2 linked regions of the Streptacidiphilus albus JL83 genome follow. The protein of the gene in region 2 interacts with the protein of the main gene of each other region in a pairwise test. Links are inferred from orthologs where the notes say so. Each region holds a gene or a part of one and is shown on either strand. Other genes may lie near its edges.

The links.
Region 1: the proteins of ctaD (region 2) and BS75_RS20285 interact in binary tests that used the Escherichia coli proteins (3 or more experiments, as listed by UniProt). The link is inferred for Streptacidiphilus albus JL83 from one-to-one orthologs.

The regions. Positions count from the first base shown.
Region 1 is NZ_JQML01000001.1:4,670,989-4,674,140, reverse strand. The notes cover bases 98-2,934. They hold BS75_RS20285 (pyridoxal phosphate-dependent aminotransferase), read left to right. Parts: upstream 98-851; coding sequence 852-2,018; downstream 2,019-2,934. Other genes in these bases: BS75_RS20280 (WD40 repeat domain-containing protein), read left to right, coding at 2,334-2,934; BS75_RS20290 (mannosyltransferase family protein), read right to left, coding at 98-686. Also shown: more of BS75_RS20290, read right to left, coding at 1-97; more of BS75_RS20280, read left to right, coding at 2,935-3,152. UniProt on the Escherichia coli protein: Shows aminotransferase activity with methionine and histidine as substrates, and to a lesser extent also with phenylalanine.
Region 2 is NZ_JQML01000001.1:2,175,367-2,178,680, reverse strand. What follows is about bases 205-3,203. They hold ctaD (aa3-type cytochrome oxidase subunit I), read left to right. Parts: upstream 205-823; coding sequence 824-2,584; downstream 2,585-3,203. Other genes in these bases: BS75_RS09425 (L,D-transpeptidase), read left to right, coding at 3,179-3,203; BS75_RS09430 (cytochrome c oxidase subunit 4), read left to right, coding at 2,581-2,979; ctaC (aa3-type cytochrome oxidase subunit II), read left to right, coding at 205-827. In the rest of the region: more of ctaC, read left to right, coding at 1-204; more of BS75_RS09425, read left to right, coding at 3,204-3,314. UniProt on the Escherichia coli protein: Cytochrome bo(3) ubiquinol oxidase is the terminal enzyme in the aerobic respiratory chain of E.coli that predominates when cells are grown at high aeration.

The sequences.
Region 1 (3,152 bases), 2.5 Mb from region 2 along the record:
GCGACGGCGACCCCGGTCGACCGGGTCAGCCCGGCCAGGCAGGTGAGCACACCGGCCCAGACCCACGCCTCCTTCCGCACCGCCAGCAGCGCCGCCGCCGCGAGCAGCAGGAACAGGCTCTCGGTGTAGCCGATCCACAGCGACACGGCCATCGGCTGGCAGAACACCAGCGCCACCGCGAAGCCGGCCACCCGGGCCGAGTGCAGCCGGGCGACCAGGTGGTGGACGGCGACGGCCGCACCCGCCGCGCAGAGCCAGGCGACGACGACGGCGGAGGTGCCGAAGGCCAACCCGGTGAGCAGGTGGACGATCCGGATCAGCAGCGGGTAGAGCGGGAAGAACGCCAGGCTGTTGCCGGACAGCTGGCCGTTGGCTCCGTAGGTGTAGCCGTGCGGATAGCCGGACTCGGCGATCTGCACGTAGAAGCTCGCGTCCCAGACGTGGAACCGCCCGGCCAGGGTCTCGCCCGGGGTCTTCATCCAGTTCATCAGCAGGCAGCTCAGCAGCGCGGACGCGACCGCCACCGCGAGTGGCAGCGCCGCACCCCGCAGCGCGCGCAGCACGCTGCGCCCGGCGGACGGCCGTGACGGCGCCGATGCGTCCGCCGGGTCCGCGCCGGCCCTCGCAGCGCCCCTGGTTCGTCGCCCGGCCTGCTGCTGAGCGCTGTCGAGAAGGTCTTCGTCCACCCGGGCATTCTCCCGTACGTCCACCGGCCCGGGATCCGGCTTCGGCCGACCACGGTTCCTCGCACGTCCCGGGCGTCCGATCGGCCGCAGTGACCCGACCGGGCTTGTCGCGGTCGCGGGCCCGGCCCGAGGATGGCCAGCAGTCGCACACACGAGGAGCCGAAGATGACTGCAAGGCCGCTGCTGAACCGACGCCTCGACGGGCTGGGGACGACGATCTTCGCGGAGATGTCGGCGCTGGCCACCGCGACCGGCGCGATCAACCTGGGCCAGGGCTTCCCGGACACCGACGGCCCGGCCGAGATCGCCGAGGCGGCGGTCCGCGCGATCCGCGAGGGCAGGGGCAACCAGTACCCGCCCGGCCCCGGCATCCCCGAGCTGCGCGCGGCGATCGCCGAGCACCAGCAGCGGTTCTACGGCCTCGCCTACGACCCCGACGGCGAGGTGCTGGTCACCGCCGGAGCGACCGAGGCCATCGCCGCCGCGATGCTGGCGCTGCTGGAGCCCGGTGACGAGGTGATCGCCTTCGAGCCGTTCTACGACTCCTACGCGGCCTGCATCGCCATGGCCGGCGCCACCCGCGTCCCGCTCACCCTGCGCGCCCCGGACTTCCGCCCCGACCTCGACCTGCTGCGCTCGCTGGTCACCCCGCGCACCCGGCTGCTCCTGCTCAACTCCCCGCACAACCCGACCGGCATGGTGCTCTCCCCGGACGAGCTCAGCGCCATCGCCGAACTGGCCGTGGAGCACGACCTCCTGGTGGTCACCGACGAGGTCTACGAGCACCTGGTCTTCAGCGGCGCGCACCACCCCATCGCCGCCCTCCCCGGGATGCGCGAGCGCACCGTCTCCATCTCCTCCGCCGGCAAGACCTTCTCCTTCACCGGCTGGAAGGTCGGCTGGGTGACGGCTTCGCGGGAGTTGGTCGCCGCCGTCCGAACCGCCAAGCAGTACCTGACCTATGTCAGCGCCGGCCCGTTCCAGTACGCCGTCGCAGAGGCCCTGCGGCTCCCGGACGGCTACTTCACCACCCTGCGCACCGACCTGCTCCGCAAGCGCGACCTCCTGGCCGACGGCCTGCGCGCGGCGGGTTTCGAGGTCTACCAGCCCCAGGGCACCTACTTCATCACCACCGACATCACCCCCTTCGGCGAGAAGGACGCCTACGCCTTCTGCCGCGCGCTGCCCGAACGCTGCGGCGTGGTCGCCATCCCCAACTCCGTCTTCTACGACGACCCCGAAGCCGGCCGCACCCAGGTCCGCTTCACCTTCTGCAAGCAGGACCAGGTCCTCGCCGATGCGGCAGTCCAGCTTCAGCGCCTGGGAGGGTGACCTGCTCGGCCGCTGTCCGTTGTACGGGCTGATCTGTCCCGCGGCAGCAGAGTGACTGATTCCGGGGCGGTCACGGCGTGCCGCGACCCTGATAGCGGGTTCCCGGGCTGCGGCGGCGCGCCGTCGGGGCGGGTGCGCCGGTCGTGCCCCTGTGCGCCAACGGATCTGAGGATCAGTCAACAGCGGTATTGCTGACCGCATTTGGTGGCGGATATGTTCGAGGGGCTGCCCGGTTCCCTGGGGGTCGAGGAAGCGTGAGGGGGCGGGAGCGGTGGCGGGCGTCAGAGCGGTGCTCGCGCAGGTGGGGGGAGTGCCATGGGGAATCAGCGCGCGCGTGCGTTCGTGACGGCGGCGGTGCTGCTGGCGGGGATGTGGGGAGCCTCCGGCGCCGGCGCGGAGGCGGCCACCGGGCCGAGCGCCACGGCGGCCACCGCATCCGCCGCGCGTCCGAGCGAGGGGCAGATCATCTCCGGGACGGCCGACGACGGGTTCCCGGGGGTGTGCGCGCTGTCGGCGACCGACCCGGTCACCGGCAAGGTCGCCGAGTTCACCCCGACCGGCGCCGGCTGCGAGCCCTCGGCCTCGCCCGACGCCGGGCTGGTCTCGTACATCGGACCGGCGGTGCCGGACGCCGGGAGCGGGCCGATCACCACCCCGCTGGCGCTGCACGTGATGGACCGGGACGGCACCCACGGCCGGGTCGTCTACCGGCTGCCGAGCACCGCCTACTCCTTCGACCGGGCGATCTTCACGCCGGACGGTCGGCACCTGCTCTTCGACGTGGAGAACAGGAGCACCGACGGCAACCAGCTCTACCGGATCGGCATCGACGGCAAGGGGCTGACCCCGGTTGCTCCGGGCTTCCCGCAGTCGACCCTGGTCGCGCCGGAGGCGTACTCGCCGGACGGCCGGACCCTGGCCGCGGACGTCGGCGGGAACCTCTGGCTCAAGGCGGGCAACGCCAAGCCCTACGAGCTGCACCTGTCGGTGGAGCCGACCGGGGCGGTGAGCTTCTCGCCGAGCGGCCGTGAGCTGGCCTACGGGGACGGCAGCGCCTATCTGGCCGACCTGGCCACCGGCAAGGTGACCGGGATCGCCGCCGAGTACCAGGACGCACAGCACAACACCCATGCC
Region 2 (3,314 bases):
GGAAGCTGCTTTCAGCGCTGACGCTGGGCCTCGTCCTTGCCACCGCCACCGGCTGCACATCCTCGCAACTGCCTCGGCTCGGCCTGCCCACTCCGCGCGACGAGCAGGGCAAGACGGTCCTCTTCATCTGGCAGGGCTCCTGGATCGCGGCGCTGGCCGTCGGTGCTCTCGTCTGGGGTCTGATCCTGTGGAGCGTGTACTTCCACCGGCGCAGCCGCAGCAAGGTCGAGGTCCCGCCGCAGTTCCGCTACAACATGCCCCTTGAGGCACTGTTCACAGTGGTTCCGCTGATCATGGTGTCGGTTTTCTTCTTCTACACCGCGCGGGACGAGGACTACCTCCTCAAGATCGACAAGCCTCAGCACGTCATCAACGTGGTGGGCTTCCAGTGGAGCTGGGCGTTCAACTACGAGCACTCGGTCAATCCGCAGGAGCAGTCCAGCACCGCCGGGGACAACGGTCCCGGCGCCTACGACATCGGCACCCCGGACGCGATTCCGACGCTGTGGCTGCCGCAGGGTCAGTCGGTCGAGTTCGAGCTGACCTCGCGTGACGTGATCCACGGCTTCTGGCCGGTCGACTTCCTCATGAAGATGGACGTCATCCCCGGTGTCGTGAACAAGTTCCAGGTGACGCCCACCCAGCTGGGCACCTTCAGTGGCAAGTGCACGGAGCTCTGCGGTGTCGACCACTCGCAGATGCTCTTCAACGTCAAGGTCGTCACCCCGGCGCAGTACGAAGCCCATATCGCCGCCCTGCGCGCGCTGGGCCAGAGCGGCGCGGTGCCCTCGGGCATCACGACCACGGGAGTGAACAACGCGAAATGACGATCCTCAACGAACCCCAGGGCCTCAGCGGTGGCACCGCTGTGGTGGGCCGGAAGCCTGCGCTCGAGCGCAAGTCCGGTACCCAGATCATCAAGTGGATGACCACCACTGACCACAAGACGATCGGCACCCTCTATCTGGTGACGTCGTTCGCGTTCTTCCTGGTCGGCGGTGTGCTGGCGCTCACCATGCGTGCGCAGCTGGCCCAGCCGAACGGTCAGGTGCTGACGAACGAGCAGTTCAACCAGGCGTTCACCATGCATGGCACGATCATGCTGCTGATGTTCGCCACCCCGCTCTTCGCCGGCTTCACCAACTGGATCATGCCGCTGCAGATCGGCGCGCCCGACGTGGCGTTCCCGCGGCTGAACATGTTCGCCTACTGGCTGTACCTGTTCGGCTCGCTGATCGCCGTCGGCGGCTTCCTCACCCCGCAGGGTGCGGCCGACTTCGGCTGGTTCGCCTACTCGCCGCTGTCGGACGCGGTCCGCTCGCCGGGTGTCGGCGCCGACATGTGGATCATGGGTCTGGCGCTCTCCGGCTTCGGCACCATCCTCGGCTCGGTGAACTTCATCACCACCATCCTCTGCATGCGTGCCCCCGGCATGACCATGTTCCGGATGCCGATCTTCGTCTGGAACGTCCTGCTGACGGCCGTTCTGGTGCTGCTCGCCTTCCCCGTGCTCGCGGCCGCGCTGCTGGCACTGGAAGCGGACAGAAAGTTCGGGGCGCACGTCTTCGACCCGGCCAACGGCGGCGCCATCCTCTGGCAGCACCTCTTCTGGTTCTTCGGTCACCCAGAGGTGTACATCATCGCCCTGCCGTTCTTCGGGATCATCTCCGAGGTCGTGCCGGTCTTCTCGCGGAAGCCGATGTTCGGCTACCAGAGCCTGATCGCGGCGACGATCGCCATCGCCGGTCTGTCCGTGACCGTGTGGGCCCACCACATGTACGTCACCGGCGCGGTGCTGCTGCCGTTCTTCTCCTTCATGACGTTCCTGATCGCGGTTCCGACCGGCGTCAAGTTCTTCAACTGGATCGGCACCATGTGGCGGGGCTCGCTGAGCTTCGAGACCCCGATGCTGTGGACCGTCGGCTTCCTGGTGACCTTCGTCTTCGGTGGTCTGACGGGCGTTCTGCTCGCCTCCCCGCCGATCGACTTCCACGTCTCGGACTCGTACTTCGTCGTGGCGCACTTCCACTACGTGGTGTTCGGCACCGTCGTCTTCGCGATGTTCGCCGGCTTCCACTTCTGGTGGCCGAAGATGACCGGCAAGATGCTCGACGAGCGCCTTGGCAAGATCACCTTCTGGACGCTGTTCATCGGCTTCCACACCACCTTCCTGGTGCAGCACTGGCTGGGCGCCGAGGGCATGCCGCGTCGCTACGCGACCTACCTGCCCTCCGACGGCTTCACCACGCTGAACACCATCTCGACCATCGGCTCCTTCCTGCTCGGCCTGTCGATCCTGCCGTTCCTCTACAACGTCTGGAAGACGGCGAAGTACGGCAAGAAGGTCGAGGTCGACGACCCGTGGGGCTACGGCCGTTCGCTGGAGTGGGCGACCTCCTGCCCGCCGCCGCGGCACAACTTCCTCACCCTCCCGCGCATCCGCTCCGAGTCCCCGGCGTTCGACCTGCACCACCCGGAGATCGCGGCGCAGGACTACCTGGAGAACCACGGCGAGGTGCCCGCGCACCTGATCGCCGCGCTCGAAGCCAAGTCCGCGATGGAAGAGGAGGCGGGTGACCGATGAGGGAACAGGGCAAGATCTTCGCTGGCTTCGCCGTCTTCGTCCTCGGCATCGCTATCTGGTACGGCATCTGGTCGAAGGACCCGACGGGTACCACCTGCCTGTTCCTGGCCTTCGGGCTGGGCTCGTTCATCGCCTTCTACCTGCTGTTCACCGCCAAGCGGGTGGACACCGGGGCCGGCGACAACCCGCAGGCCGAGGTCTCCGACGACGCCGGCGTGATGGGCTTCTTCAGCCCGCACAGCTGGCAGCCGCTCTCCCTGGGCATCGGCGGCGCGATGGCGTTCATGGGCGTCATCTTCGGCTGGTGGCTGCTGTACTTCTCGCTGCCGATCCTGTTCATCGGGATCTTCGGCTGGGTGTTCGAGTACTACCGGGGCGAGAACCAGACCCAGTGATCCACCGCTGAGTCGGTCGTTCCACCGCTGTACCGGCAGGGGCCGGACGTCGTGCACCACGGCGTCCGGCCCCTGCGGCGTTCACTCGCACGGGTGGCCTGCGAGTGGTGCTGTGTCCTATTTTTCATAGAATATGACAGTGTGTCGGCTGACGATGCGTCACCCGCAGCTCTGGAACATTCTGGAAGGGACCACGCCCATGAGGGCTCGTACTGTCGTAGCGGTCGCGGTCGTACTGGCACCGCTGGCCCTCTGCGGCTGCTCCGGCAGCAGGGCGGACCGGCTCTCCGCCGGGGACGTCGCCCGGATGGTGAACATCAGCCCGGCGGGGCGGC